DNA from 4 places in the Pseudodesulfovibrio aespoeensis Aspo-2 genome. Region 3 is predicted to be linked to each of the others. Evidence: predicted binding sites of a transcription regulator. Region 3 holds the regulator's gene; each other region holds the start of a gene.
The links. The regulator sigma-54, encoded in region 3, starts transcription at its own class of promoters, with help from an activator protein. The targets are predictions, from matches to a motif close to CTGGCACGGNNNNTGCTT.
Positions count from the first base shown of each region.

Region 1: a site for sigma-54 is predicted at 1,898-1,915, ahead of nifH (nitrogenase iron protein). Genes of this name have one in related genera too.
Region 2: a site for sigma-54 is predicted at 2,204-2,221, ahead of DAES_RS13455 (glutamine synthetase III family protein). Genes of this name have one in related genera too.
Region 4: a site for sigma-54 is predicted at 2,041-2,058, ahead of DAES_RS13285 (NifB/NifX family molybdenum-iron cluster-binding protein). Genes of this name have one in related genera too.

Region 1 is NC_014844.1:1,149,414-1,153,121, reverse strand. Features, by position in the region: gene DAES_RS05120 (nitrogenase component I subunit alpha) at 1-238, opposite strand, end outside; gene DAES_RS05115 (P-II family nitrogen regulator) at 260-634, opposite strand; gene DAES_RS05110 (P-II family nitrogen regulator) at 636-983, opposite strand; gene nifH (nitrogenase iron protein) at 1,028-1,855, opposite strand; gene DAES_RS05100 (LeuA family protein) at 2,191-3,324, shown strand; gene DAES_RS05095 (hypothetical protein) at 3,353-3,708, shown strand, end outside.
Region 2 is NC_014844.1:2,900,582-2,904,289, forward strand. Features, by position in the region: gene DAES_RS13455 (glutamine synthetase III family protein) at 1-2,110, opposite strand, end outside; gene DAES_RS13460 (RluA family pseudouridine synthase) at 2,555-3,202, opposite strand; gene DAES_RS13465 (hypothetical protein) at 3,199-3,708, opposite strand, start outside.
Region 3 is NC_014844.1:1,654,367-1,658,074, forward strand. Features, by position in the region: gene DAES_RS07415 (LptA/OstA family protein) at 1-482, shown strand, start outside; gene lptB (LPS export ABC transporter ATP-binding protein) at 483-1,208, shown strand; gene rpoN (RNA polymerase factor sigma-54) at 1,452-2,858, shown strand; gene hpf (ribosome hibernation-promoting factor, HPF/YfiA family) at 2,894-3,433, shown strand; gene DAES_RS07435 (PTS sugar transporter subunit IIA) at 3,436-3,708, shown strand, end outside.
Region 4 is NC_014844.1:2,854,957-2,858,664, forward strand. Features, by position in the region: gene tmcC (TmcC family electron transfer complex membrane anchor subunit) at 1-277, opposite strand, end outside; gene tmcD (electron transfer complex subunit TmcD) at 290-1,549, opposite strand; gene DAES_RS13285 (NifB/NifX family molybdenum-iron cluster-binding protein) at 1,637-1,981, opposite strand; gene DAES_RS13290 (sigma-54 interaction domain-containing protein) at 2,157-3,512, opposite strand; gene DAES_RS18055 (hypothetical protein) at 3,705-3,708, shown strand, end outside.

The sequences.
Region 1 (3,708 bases), 500 kb from region 3:
CGCGGGTGGGGCCCATGATGACGCCCTTGCAGCCCGCGTAGGTGCAGCCGCGCATGGTGATGATGCCGGGAATGGTGCGGACGTTGGCCACGATCTCGGACGGTGTCTCGCTTTCCTGGGCCTCGTTGATCATTATCTGCGTGGCGCGCTTTCTCGCCACCTTGGGAGGATACTTCTTGAGAAGCTCTTCCTTGATGTCGGCGGGGTTGAACTGTACCGCCTTCTTGGTCTTTGCCATTTCACATTCTCCTTGCAGGGCTTAGGCTATGGACTTCGCGCCCTTTTCACCGGTGCGCACACGGACTGCGTCGCTGATGGGCAGGACGAATATCTTGCCGTCGCCGGGCTTGCCGGTGCGGTTGACCTTGGCGATGGCCTCGATCACGTCCTCGACCATGTCGTCCTTGACCACCACCGTGACCATGCGCTTGGGATAGAGCTTGCCCTTTTCCCCGAGCACGGCGGCGGCTTCCTCGTAGCCGCTCTCTGCGCCCTGAAGCACGCCGGAATTGACAAACCCCTTGCCCCGTCCCTGCGCCTCGTGGGCGAAGAAGGCATCGACCCCGGCAGCGGTCAGCGCGGCCTTGGTCCGGTTCATCATGTCCATGCGCACCACTGCGATCACTTCCTTCATGCTACGCCTCCTCGGCAGCGGCTGTGTCATGCACGCCGGAACTGATGGTGTAGACATCCTCCACCGGGGAGACGAATATCTTGCCGTCGCCGAACGCGCCCTTCACGCCGGAGCGCGCCGCTTCCATGATGGTGGAGATGACGAAGTCCTTGTCCGCCTCCTTGACCACGCTCATGAGCATGGTCTTGGGGATCTCGTCGTAGGTGACTTCGCCTATCTTGATGCCGCGCTGCTTGCCGCGCCCGGCCACGGAGTATTTGGTGACAGCCGGAAACCCGTTGTCCATCAGGGCTGCCAACACGTCGTCGGATTTTTCGGGGCGCACAATGGCTCTGACCATGATCATCATTTTACATATCTCCTATCATTTTGATTTTAATTGATTTTGATTAACTAGGCTTCCATGATGCCGTAGTCGAGAAGCAGCTGTTCCAGATCTTCGATCTCAAGGGGGGTGGGCACCGTGAACATCGTGTTCCCGTCAATGGCCTTGGCCAGCCCGCGATACTGATCGGCCTGGGGCACGGTTCCGTCCCACTCGATGACGGTCTTGCGGTTGATCTCGGCGCGCTGCACGTCGTTGTCGCGGGGGACGAAGTAGATCATCTGGGTGCCCAGCTTGTTGGCCAGCTCGGTGATCAGGTCGGCCTCGCGGTCGGTGTTTCGGGAGTTGCAGATAAGGCCGCCCAGACGCACCCCGCCGGATTCGGCGTACTTCATGATGCCCTTGCAGATGTTGTTGGCCGCATACATGGCCATCATCTCGCCGGAACAGACGATGTAGATCTCCTCGGCCTTGCCGTCGCGGATGGGCATGGCGAAGCCGCCGCAGACCACGTCGCCAAGCACGTCGTAGAAGGCGTAATCCAAGCCCTCGGACTCCTCGTAGGCGCCCAGGGATTCGAGCATGTTGATGGAGGTGATGATGCCGCGGCCCGCACAGCCGACACCCGGCTCGGGTCCGCCGGACTCGACGCACCAGGTGCCGCCGAAACCGGGCTTGCGGATGTCGTCCAGCTCCACGTCCTCGCCTTCCTCGCGCAGGGTGTCGAGCACAGACTTCTGCGCCAGACCGCCCAGCAGCAGGCGGGTTGAGTCCGCCTTGGGGTCGCAGCCCACGACCATGATCTTGCGGCCCATCTCGGCCAGACCGGCCACAGTGTTCTGCGTGGTGGTGGACTTTCCGATGCCGCCCTTCCCGTAAATCGCTACTTTCCTCATGATTTTCCTCCAAAGGGGTTTGTTCGCGTTGATGCCCTCCCTAGGCAAGGCCCGTGCCACATGAAGTATTGAATCATAATATATTGAAATAACTTGACTTTATTACTTATCTATCGCTGACAGGCACCCCACACAAATGTAGGTTGCGACACGGCTGACCTACCAAGAGTGTTGCTTCCTACAAAAACGTAGGCGAACCGCCGCAGGAGGAAATTCAATGAAAACGCTTTTATTCCTGGATGTTGCAAGAATCCGATTGTTTGGCACCCTTCATGCTCAGGTGGTGCAGGGAAAGCCTGTAACCAAGAGACAGCCTGGAACCAGGGGACACGATCATGCTCATCGACACGACACTCAGGGAAGGTGCCCAGCTCTTCGGAGCCTATTTCACCCTGGACACGCGGGAAGCCATCATCGCCGGTCTGCTCGACCTCGGCGTGGAGGAGATTGAACTGGGCTGGGTGGGGCAGGAGGGACTCGAAACCCTGGTCCGAACCATGCGCAAGCGGGCGGGCGCAACGCGCCTGAGCGTCTGGTCGCCCTGCCGCGAGGCGGACGTGCGCGCCGCCGCCGGACTGCCGGTGGACTGCGTCAACATCGGGGTGCCGGTGTCTGACGCGCACATGGAGAAACGGCTGGGCATGGACCGGCAGGCAGTGCTGGAGCGGATCACCTCCACCGTGCTGGCTGCCCGGCTCATGGACGTCAGCGCCGTGTCCGTCGGCCTGGAGGATGTTTCGCGCAGCGACCTGGGTTTCGCCCTGACCGCCGCCCTGACCGCTGCCGAGGCCGGAGCCTCGCGGGTGCGCCTCTCGGACTCGCTGGGCATCCTGACCCCGGTGCGGATGCAGGCGCTCATCGACCTGTTCCGGCCCGCCCTGGACATTGATCTGGCCGTGCACTGCCACGACGACTTCGGCATGGCCACGGCCAACGCGGTCACGGCCCTGGACGCGGGCGCGGACTATGCCGACGCCAGCGTGCTTGGCATCGGCGAGCGGTCAGGCATAGCGGCCACCGAGGAGCTGGCCGCCCATCTTTGCCTCAACGGAAACAACAGCCCCTGCCGCCCCTATCGAACCGACGGCCTGCGCGCCCTGTGCCGCTTCGTGTCAAAGGCAGCCGGAGTGCCGATCCCCAGGACCAAATCCATTGCGGGCGATGACATCTTTGCCTGCGAGTCCGGGCTGCATGCCCACGCCCTGAGCAAGTCGCCGGACCTCTTCGAGCCCTACGATCCGGCTCGCATCGGCGCAGGTCGGCGCATCGCCGTGGGCGGCAAGAGCGGACGCGGGGCCGTGGTCAACGCCCTGGCCGATTTCAACCTGCACTGCCCGGACACAGCCATCCCGAATCTTGTAAACACCGTCCGCCAGCGGGCCTGGGAACTCAGGCGGCCCTTGACCAGGACGGAATTCGCCCGGCTGACCGAAGGATGCCGCGACTCTGAAAAGAACCGCCAATCATGACCCCCCCCACTTCAATCAAGGAGCGACCATGCAGCCCATCACCACCGCATACGGCGTCATTGAGGCGACCGGCAGACAGGAACTCTACGCCAGCGGCGCACTGCTCTCCTGCCGTCCGGGAGTCGCCTGCGCCCTTGAAACCCCGCTGGGGAAACTGATCCCGCAGCACACCACCGACGATTTGCGCAAAAAGGAAGTCCAGCCCGTGGTCTTCCACGAATCGGGCCGGTTGAAATCCCTGCCGCTGGAGACGCAGACCATCGTCTCCACCCCGGCGGGCGACATCCCGGCGGAGATGCTCACCTTTCATCCGGACGGCTCCCTGAGCCGGGTCTTTCCGCTCAATGGCAAGCTCTCGGGCTACTGGGGCCAGGACGACGAGGC
Region 2 (3,708 bases), 1.2 Mb from region 3:
CGGCCACATGGCGCACGGCCAGCATGGCGGGCAGGATCTTCTTGGTCTTGTAGGCGGCTTCCTCTTCCACGGACTTGAAGTTCTTCTTCTCCATCAGCTTTTCCAGGGCCTCGGTATTGGCCTGGAGCAGGCGCAACTTGTCTGTCACGTCCTGGAGGATGGAGGTGGTGGGCTCGATGCCAGCGGCCTTCATGCTGGCGGCGGTGGAGGCCAGCTCGCCCTGGTAGCGGATGGCGGCGGGCAGGATGATGGTCCTGGCGATCTTGCCCACCAGCAGGGCCTCGGTCTTGATGCTCTGGTTGTACTGCTCGTGGTAAATCTCCACGCGGGAGTGCAGCTCTTCGGCGGAGAGGACGCCATATTTGACAAACATGTCAACCACATCCTTGTCGCCGATGACGGGCAGGCAGTCGGCCGCGGTCTTCATGTTGGGCAGGCCGCGCCGCTTGGCCTCCTTCTGCCATTCCTCGGAGTAGCCGTCGCCGTTGAAGACGATGTGGCCGTGCTTCTTCATGATGGCCTGGATGACCTTCTGGCAGGCCGCGCCCAGCTTGGAGACGTCGCCCTTGGTGATCTTCTCGATCTCGTCGCAGACAAAGTCGAGCGACTCGGCCAGTATGGTGTTCAGGGCCACCTGGGCACCGGCGATGGACTGGTTGGAACCCACGGCGCGGAACTCGAAGCGGTTGCCGGTGAAGGCAAAGGGGCTGGTGCGGTTGCGGTCGCCCGCGTCCATGGGCAGCGGGGGCAGGGTGTCCACGCCCACGGTCAGGCAGTCCTTGGTCTTGCAACCCTTGAGGCTGCCCTTCTCGATCTGCTCGAAGATGTCGGTCAGCTGCTCGCCAAGGAAGATGGACATGATGGCGGGCGGAGCCTCGTTGGCGCCCAGGCGGTGATCGTTGCTGGCCGAGGCGACCACGGCGCGCAGCAGCTTGCCGTATTTCTCCACGGCGCGGATGGTGGCCGCGGTGATGGTCAGGAACTGCATGTTCTCGTGCGGGGTTTCGCCGGGGTTGTACAGCGATCCCTGCGTCGGGGTGGAGAGCGAATAGTTCAGGTGCTTGCCCGAGCCGTTGATGCCCGCAAAAGGCTTCTCGTGCAGCAGGCAGGCCATGCCGTAGCGCTTGGCCACCGATTTGAGGGTGGTCATGAGCATCTGGTTGTGGTCGGTGGCCAGGTTGGACTGCTCGTAGATGGGAGCGATCTCGAACTGGCCGGGGGCCACCTCGTTGTGGCGGGTCTTGACCGGCACGCCCAGCTTGTACAGCTCGCGCTCGACCTCAAGCATGAAGGAGAGCACCCGGCGCGGAATGGAGCCGAAGTAGTGGTCGTCCAGTTCCTGGCCCTTGGAGGGCTTGGCACCGAACAGGGTGCGACCGCAGACCATCAGGTCGGGCCGGGCAAAGTAGAAGTTGCGGTCCACCAGGAAGTATTCCTGCTCGGGACCGGCGTTGGAAACCACCATGTCGCCGTTGTCGGTGCCGAACAGGGCGAGGAAGCGGCGGCCAACCTTGTTGATGACCTGGTTGGCGCGCAGCAGCGGGGTCTTCTTGTCCAGGGCGTGTCCCTTCCAGGAAACGAAGGCCGTGGGGATGCACAGGAAGGTGCCGTTGGGGTTCTCAATGATGTAGGCCGGGTTGGTCACGTCCCAGGCGGTGTAACCGCGTGCCTCGAAGGTGGCGCGCAGCCCGCCGGAGGGGAAGCTCGACGCGTCGGGCTCACCCTGGATGAGCAGCTTGGGGTCGAATTCGGCGACGGCACCGCCCTCGCCGTCCGGGGTCAGGAAGCCGTCGTGCTTCTCGGCGGTCAGGCCGGTCAGGGGATAGAAGACATGGGTGTAGTGGGTCGCGCCCTTGGAGAGCGCCCATTCCTTCATGGCCGCGGCCACGGGCCCGGCAATGGCGGGGTCCATCCTCTCCCCGGTCTTCTTGGTCTTCAGCAGGGACTTGTACACGTCCTTGGGCAGCATGGACTTCATGACCTTGTCGCTGAAGACGTTGGACCCGAAGATCTCCGCCGGAGAGGTCTCCGCGAAATTCAGGGGCTTGTTGGTGGGCTTGTAGTTGGTCACCGCCGCGATGGCGTTCTGACGGGTCTGGTATCCGCTCATGAAAAACACTCCTTCATGCAAAAAATATGGGGGAATTTCCCGGCCTCTGCCGGACCAAAGGGCAACCTGTCCCTTGTTGTCTTGGCCGCCATATACCAAGGACCATGCCAAACGTGGAATACACATTAAATACAGATAATTACAAAAATCTCATTCACTTTTGCCTTTCAAAATCATACGAAAATGTAGCACAAAAGGGGTTTTTATTCCCTTTGTTGTTCCATTTTTGCAATTTTTTTTGCAATAATCCACAACCGCTCAGAATCCATGGGGATATTAATAACATTAATGCGAAACATTTTTGTCCATTTACGCCGCAAATCCAGCACGAATCTGATCGGTGCCCGGCCTGGGCCGGAAAAATAATGACAAATTTGCCACTTTCGCAAACCGATGCCGGATCAGGCGGAATCTTGAGGGATGCTGCCCTGCAACCCGGTGAGGTTAAAACGGCGGCAGCGAGAAGAATTCGAGGTTTTGCCGTGTGGCCGGATGGCGAAAGCGTAAGGCCGAGGCGTGGAGCCTGAGCTGGCCCGGGGCCGTGCCCGTGCCGTAGAGACGGTCGCCCACGATGGGATGGCCAAGCCCCTTCTCGTGGGCCGAGTGCAGCCTGAGCTGGTGGGTGCGCCCGGTCAGGGGCATGAACTCGACCCTGGTGCGCCCCTGTTCCACGCCCAGCTTGCGCCAGCGGGTGACACCCGGCTTGCCCTGCTCTGGATCATAGACATGATAGGGCCGGTTGTCCGGATCAAGCCGGAAGGCCAGCTCGATGATGCCGGAATCCGGGCCCAGCACGCCGTCGATGAGGGCCACATAGCGCTTGCCCACCAGCCGCTCCATGAACTGCACGGACAGGGCGCGGTGGGCCTGGGCCGTCAGGGCCAGAACAAGCAGCCCAGAGGTGTCCTGATCCAGCCGGTGGACCGAGGGCTGGTCAAGGCACTCCGGAAGCAGGGCCTTGAGCCGGTTGACCACGCAGTCCTGGTTCTCCGGGCCGCGCCCCGGCACCGAGAGCAGACCGCCCGGCTTGTCCACCACCACGAACAGCGGATCGCGGTGCACGATGACCAGGCCGTCGGGAATCCCGGTCATGCCCCTTCCAGGCCGCAGAGCATGTAGCCGAGGATGCGGCCGCACTTGTCCTTGCAGGAGGCGTAGACCCCGCCGTGCCGTCTGGTCCCGGAGCGGTTGTCGCGGCCAACGTAGAACTCGGCCACGCCGAGCGGCGTCAGGGAGTGCCGGGCCGCGTAGCCCAGGAGCTTGGGCGCGCAGCAGTCCGCCGTGCCGGACGGGATGCCGCTGTCACCCAGGACGATCCGGGGCAGGGGGTGCAGCTCGCGGCGAAAATTGGGGATGCGGTACAGGGCGTGGATGTCGCGCATCAGGGCGCGAGAGATGGCGCGCCGCTTGTCGGCCAGCGCTGTCCGCTCCGGGCTGCCCTGAGGCAGGGCGGCCATGTCGCTGCCAAGACGCTTGATGAACCGCTCCACGCCGAAGCTCATGGCGGTCAGGGCGTCCACATCCACCAGCGGGGGAACCCAGCCGGGCACGCGCCACACGCCGTTGAACTGGCCGGAGAACGCCTTGAGCACCCCGGT
Region 3 (3,708 bases):
AGGGGCCGGTGGCCTCCACACCGCCAGAACCCATCCAGGTGGGCGTTGACCCGAGCCAGGTGCCGGTCAAAATCACCTCGGACCGCATGACCTACGATGAGAACGGCAAGGTCGTCTCCTTTGTGGGCAACGTGGTGGCCGTACACGGCGAACTGACCCTGTGGGCCAATCGGCTCTCGGCCTTCTTCTCGTCACGCAGCGGCAAGAAGTTCGCCGTGGACAGCATCGATCGGATCGTGGCCGAGGGCGACGTGCGCGCCCAAAAAGGCAAGACCGAAGGATCGTGCGGCAAGTTGACCTACCTGGTCGAGGAGCAGATTCTCAAGATGGAGGAGGACCCGATCCTCAAGGACGGGCCGAACAGCCTGACCGGCAATGTCATCAACTTTTTCGTGCGCGAGAACCGCAGCGAGGTTGTGAGCGGCCAGGGCAAGCGGGTCCAGGCCATTTTCCTGACGCCCGAAAAGATCAAGGTGCAGTAGATGGCCGTCGGACTCATCGCAGCCAACCTCTCCAAACGGTACGGCCAGAAAGAGGTCGTGCACGGGATCAATCTCGAACTCAACACCCGCGAGGTGGTCGGCCTGCTCGGCCCCAACGGGGCGGGCAAGACCACCACGTTCTACATGCTCGTGGGCATCGTCAAGCCCAACACCGGGCATGTGTCGCTGGGCGGCGTGCCCCTGACCGACAAGCCCCTGCACGAGCGCGCCCGCATGGGCGTGAGCTATCTGCCGCAGGAAAGCTCCATCTTCAAGAAACTCACGGTGCGCCAGAACCTCCAGATCATCCTGGAGCAGACGGCCATGACCCCTGCGGCCCAACACCGACGGGCCAACGAGCTGATGGAGATGTTCACCATCACCAAGCTGGCCGATCAGGCGGCCATGTTTCTCTCCGGCGGCGAGCGGCGCAGGCTCGAGATCGCCCGCGCCCTGATCATGGACCCCAAGTTCATCCTGCTCGACGAACCCTTCGCCGGTATCGATCCCATTGCCGTCATCGACATTCAGGAGATCATCTCGGTCCTGAAAAGCATGGACATCGGCATCCTTATCTCCGATCACAACGTGCGTGAAACATTGAACATCTGCGACCGTGCCTATCTCGTGTACGAAGGGTCGGTCATTCTAGAGGGCAGCCCGGAGGAGATAGTGCAGGACAGCCGCGCCCGCCAAATCTATCTTGGCGAGGATTTCCGCCTCTGATCCCCTTTTTCCCCATCCTTCCGCTCTTGGCGATTTACACCAGGGTGAATCATTGGTACACTTTTTTCATGTGGCGTATTCTCTGGTATTAATCGAGACGCGACAGTGGGTTATAAGTATTGTGTTGCGTCCTTTTGTGATGTGTGGCAGTGTCTGAACCAAGAATCGCATGTGATGGTGAAATAAAGTGAAACGAACCCCCGGAACGCAGTCGCGATGACTCTGGTCCGAGAGGCTTAGAATATGGGATTGGAACTCAGGCAGCAACTCAAGCTCTCCCAGCAGCTGGTCATGACCCCGCAGTTGCAGCAGGCCATCAAGCTGTTGCAACTCTCGCGACTGGAGCTTTTGGAGACGGTCCAGCAGGAACTCATGGAGAATCCGTTTCTCGATGAGACCGAAGTCGAGACCGAGATTCGCGAACCTGAGAAGTTGACTGAATCCCAGGCCGAGGAGGAGCTTGTCCGCACTGCGGACTGGGAAAACTATCTCGGCGAGTTCTCCAGCACATCCAAACAATCCACGGCCCGCGACTCCGAGATTCCTGAGGAGGGGCTTTCCTTTGAGGCGCGTCTGGCCTCGAAGCCGACCCTGGAGGGGCATCTCAACTGGCAGATGCGGCTCTCCAACTTCACCGAGCGCGAGGTCGCCATTGGCGATGTGGTGGTCGGCAACCTCGACCACAACGGGTATCTCCAGGCGACCATTGAAGAGATCATGAGCATGGTCACCGCCACGCCCGAGGAGGTGGAGTCGGTTATCCGGCGGTTGCAGCGGCTCGACCCGGTGGGTGTTGGGGCGCGCACCCCGCAGGAGTGTCTGCTGGTGCAGATGGAGGTGCTTGGCTACGACGATCCGATCCTGGTCTCCCTGGTCCGCGATCACCTGGAAGACCTGGAGAAGAACCGTTTCAAGCCCCTGGCGCGCAAGTTCAAGATTTCCATGGACGAGCTCAAGGAGTACATCGAACAGCTCCAGACGCTCGACCCCATGCCCGGCTCCCACTACGCCAGCGCCGAACCCCATTATGTCAGCCCGGATGTTTTCGTCTACAAGTACGGCGAGGATTTTGTCATCATCCTCAACGAGGACGGGCTGCCCCGGCTCCAGATGAACTCTTTCTACCTGGAGACCATGCAGGGGGCCAAGAACAAGGAAAAAGAGTATTTCCAGGAAAAGATGCGATCTGCCGCCTGGCTGATGAAAAGCCTGTACCAGAGGCAGAGAACCTTGTACAAAGTAGTTGAGAGTATTGTCCGCTTTCAGCGTGATTTCTTTGAGGAAGGCGTGACAAGACTCAAACCGCTCATCCTCAAGGAGGTGGCAGAAGACATCGAGATGCACGAGTCCACCGTCAGCCGCATCACGACCAGCAAGTACGTGTCCACACCGCACGGCATCTTCGAGTTGAAGTTTTTCTTCAACAGCGCGCTGGATCTCAATGACGGCTCCCAGGTAGGCTCCGAGAGTGTCAAGGCGCTCATCAAGCAGATGATCGCCGCGGAAGACCATAAAAAACCCTTGAGCGACGAGCGGATAGGCGAGATACTTCAGGAGAGGCTCGAAGTGAACATCGCCCGCCGCACAGTGGCCAAATACCGCTCCGCCATGGGCATAGCGTCGTCTTCCAAGAGAAAGCAGTATTTCTAAGGCAGGCTTTCAGCACGTTCAACCAGGAGGAATGTATGAACATAAGCTTCACTTTCAAGAACTTTGAGCCGTCCGATCATCTCAAGGGCTATGCGCAAAAGCGTTTTGAAAAGGTGGGCAAGTATGTTTCCGACGCGGAGGCCGACCTCCAGGTCAACCTGCTGGTCGACAAGTTCCGCCACAAGGCGGATATCATCCTGAATGCCGACGGCATCCATATTTCCGCCTATGAAGACTCCGAAGACATGTACTCGACCATCGACATGGTGCTCGACAAGCTGGAAGCCCAGATGCGACGGATGCGCGAAAAGATCAAGGACAGGACCAAGCAGGCGCGCGGCAACAAGGTCCAGATGAACTTCCTGTCCTACGGGAGCATTCCCGGAGAGTCCGGGCCGACCATAGTCGGCACCGACACTTATGAACCAAAGCCCATGTCCGTTGACGAGGCGGCCCTCCAGTTGGAGACCCTTGACAACGAGTTCCTCGTGTTTCTCAACGCCGAGACCGAGGGAGTGAACGTAATCTACAAGCGCAAGAACGGCGACTTCGGTCTGATCGATCCTGGAAACTAAGCATGAAACTCGGTGATTACCTGGACAAGGACCTCGTCCTTTATGACCTCGCCTCCGCCACAAAGCCGGAGGTGCTTGAAGAACTCCTCGCCCCGGTGGGCGTGAAATATCCAGAGATGGACACGGACCTCGCGGTCCGTGTCCTTCTTGATCGTGAAAACCTCGGCACCACGGGCATCGGTGACGGCATCGCCATCCCCCACGGCAAGCTCGAAGACCTGGAGCAGGTCATTGTGGTGGTCGGCAGGAGCGTCTCAGGGGTCGATTTCGCGGCC
Region 4 (3,708 bases), 1.2 Mb from region 3:
CGCCCAGGAAGATGGCCACCAGGAAGAACCCGATGTGGAAGGCGAAGGTGGCTATGGTCATGAGCGGATCGCCCTTCCAGCCCAAGGTTCCAAAGGGGATGAGCCAGTGGAAGATGGAGCGCAGGGAGTAGGGCAGGCTCATGTAGGCGAGCGACGCGCCGTCCTTGGCCTTGGCCAGGTTGTACATGCTCACCAGCCGGTAGATGGCGCCGAATATGAACACGGCCCACGCGAGCCAGGCCAGGGGGCCACTGACGAAGGTATAGATTTCTATCATGGCGTCCACCCCCTAGAACCGGGCCACATCCGCGACGATGCGGACATAGCTGTTGTTTTCGATGGCCCTGATGAGCACCTTGGAGCCGTCCGGGCTGAACACCGGGGGCCAGGCGCGGTCAAAGCTCTTCTCGTACGCCTTGCCATTGACCAGGATATGGAACTTGCCGCCCTTCTCGACCACGGCGGCGGCATTGGCGCTGTTGGCCGAGAAGGCCACGGGCCAAGCCATGTCGTAGGTGCCGTCCCACGCCTTGCCGTTGATCACGATGCGGAAGTTCCTGTTGTATTCGCTGGCCAGGATGGCGGCGCGGTTGCCGTCAGGGCTGACCACCAGATCGGTGACGATGGGGAAGGTGGCGTCCCAGGGTACGTTGTCGCAGGCCGCGGTGAACTTGCCAAACCCGGTGGCCACCACGCCCCACAGCTTCTCGCCCGATGCCGAGAACTGCAGGTTCAGACACTGGACATAGCGGGGAGCCCACAGGATGTTGCCATCCTGAGCCACGCCCCACTTGCCGCCGGTGCGAACAGGGGCGACCACGTTACTCCCCTTGGGATGGAAGGCCGGCTCCCAGACCTGCTGGAAGGTCTTCTGCCAGGGCTTGTCATCCACGGCGATGGTGTAGTCGAAGGTGGTGATCCTGGCCTGGGCGGCCACGCGCGCGCCGTCAGGGCTGAAGGTCGGGGTGAAGAGGTTGACGTAATGTCCGTCCCAAACGTTGCCATCCACGGCCACGCTGTAGACGCCCTTCATGAACCCCTCGATGTCGGCCTGGGCCAGCGAGACCACCTGGACCACGGCGGCGGTATGCGTGCCGCACGGGCTCAAGGAGTACTGGTTGGCGTTCTCGAAATAGGTGTCCCAGGGAGTCCCGTTGAGGGACACGCAATACCTGTTGTCGTTCTTGGTCATGGTGGCGATGGACGATCCGTCGGGAGTGAACTTGGTCTCCCAGGCGTATTCCGCGAAATCGCCCCACGGCTCACCGTCGATGGCCAGCGACCACTCCATGTCCTGCTGACACAGGGCGGTCAGCCTGCCGTCGGGCGAGTAGCGCAGAAACCAGAGCTTCTCGAACGGCGTTTCCCAGACCTCGTTGTTGGTCCGCACGGAGAACTCTCCGTCGCCGACCTTGACGATGGCGGCCAGGGTCTCACCGTCCGGGGAGACGTAAGGCTCTTCCTGCCATTCATGTTCCTGAAGAGGGGAAAGGGAATCAACGACCGTTTTGCGGCCAACTTCCCAATCCCATGAGGAGATTCGTCCCATAGCACCCCCTTGTGTTGTGTCGCCGCATGGTTGCGGCGGGTTAGCCCCTTTCGGGGGCCGTATTCCTTCCACACTGGGGGTCGATCGTCAGCGGGCCGTCCTGGCGGACCTCCCGGGCATGATCATCTGGTCCATCCGGTCTTCGAGGTAGGCGGCAAGCACCGCCTCTATCGGACCCTTGACCCAGGGGATGATCTGCATGCCCATGGCTTCGAACCCGTTTCGCACCGCGGTGCTCAGGCCGCCGCAGATGACGATGTCGACACCCATGGTCTTGAGGTAGGCCGGAAGGGATGCGGCTCCCGCGGTGGGCATGGCCGTCATCCCGCTTCGGACGACGCGCCCCTCTTCCAGCGTGTACAACCTCAATTCCGTTGCTGTTTCCAGCAGGGTCGCCACCCGGTTCTGATAGCCTGCGATACAGATATCCATAGATCCTGCGTTTCGTTTTACGACCGTTGTACTTTCGCGGGCTGGCGACGCTTCCCTTGATGCACAGCCCGTACCATTCATTTTTATCACGTTATTCAAACACGTTACACCATCAGCACCAGTGAACAACTCGCACAATTCGACTTATTTTGCTGCACTTTTTCCGACATATGCATCATTTTGCTTCACTCCGGTGCAGTATCCTACGCACCGTGTCGCGCGAAATGCCCAGATCCCGGGCTGCCGCGCTCTTGTTGCCCCCGTGCCGCTTCATGGCCGCGAGCACCACGTGGCGCTTGTGATCGTCCATGCCCGCCGAGGGGTCGGCGTCGCCCGGCAGGCAATCCGCGCCGCGCGGCTCCTGGGCCTGGGGCTTGAGGTATTCGGGCAGATGCTCGGTGTGGATCATCTCGCCAGGGCAGAGGATGAAGGCGTACTCGATGATGTTCTCCAACTCGCGCACATTGCCGGGAAAATCGTGGCGGAAGAGTATCTGATGGACGTTCTCGGACACGGTGCGGATGTTCTTGCCCTTGAGCGAGTTCTGCTGGCGGATGAAGTGGCTGACCAAAAGCGGGATGTCCTCGGTGCGCTCGCGCAGGGGCGGGATGTCCATGCGCACCACGTTGAGCCGGAAGAAGAGATCCTGGCGGAACTCACCCTTTTTGACCATGCCCTCCAGGTCGCGGTTGGTGGCGGCCACGAAACGGACATCGGCATTCACGGGCCTGATCCCGCCCAGGGGCTCGAAGACCTTCTCCTGGAGCACGCGCAGCAGCTTGACCTGGAGCGGCTGGGGCATGTCGCCGATCTCGTCGAGAAAGAGCGTGCCGCCCTGGGCCAGCTCGACCCGGCCCGGCTTGTCCTTGCGCGCGTCGGTAAACGCCCCGGCCTTGTAGCCGAACAGCTCGCTTTCGAGCAGCTCGCCGGGCAACGCGCCGCAGTTGACAGCCACAAAGGGCTTGTCCTTGCGCAGGCTCTGGGTATGGATGGCCCTGGCGAACAGCTCCTTGCCGGTGCCGGACTCGCCGAGCAGGAGCACCGTGGAGTTGGACTGGGCTATGGGCGGCAGTATCTGAAGGGTGCGGATCATGTTCGGGTTGTTGGTGCGGATATCCTCCACCGAGTACCGCTCCTCCACCTTCTGCATGAGCTGGTGGATGGGGGTCAGGTCGCGGAAGCTCTCCACGCCGCCCACCACCTTGCCGTCCTTGTCGCGCAGGGGCGACGAGCTCAGCCCGATGGGGATCTTCTCGCCGTCGGCGCGCAGCAGGAAGCCCGACTTGTTGCGCACGGGCAGGCCGCTCTTGAGACAGGGGCGCATGGGACAGGCCCCGTCGCAGACGTTGGAGGCGAATATCTCCCAGCACTTCTGGCCCACAGCCTCGTCCGGGGGAATGCCGGTGATCTCGCCCGCGGCCTGGTTGAAGAACGTGATGGTCCACTCAAGGTCCACCGTGAAGATGCCCTCGGCAACGGAATCCAGCACGGATTCCAGCGGAATGTTCCGTGGCAGCCGAACCTGCGTCACTCAGACCCCCCTGTTGCGGGCCGCCCACCGAAATGGCCGGGCCTGCCCGCACCTCCGGCATAGCAAACTGCATCAAAATACGCCAGTTCAAATCCGCCGCATAATCACGCACCCGCGTGGCAGAATATTTCACCGGATTTTCCGGGCTCCGCCATTTTGCCTTGACAGCACACTGTTCGTCCTGAAGTCCCCTTGG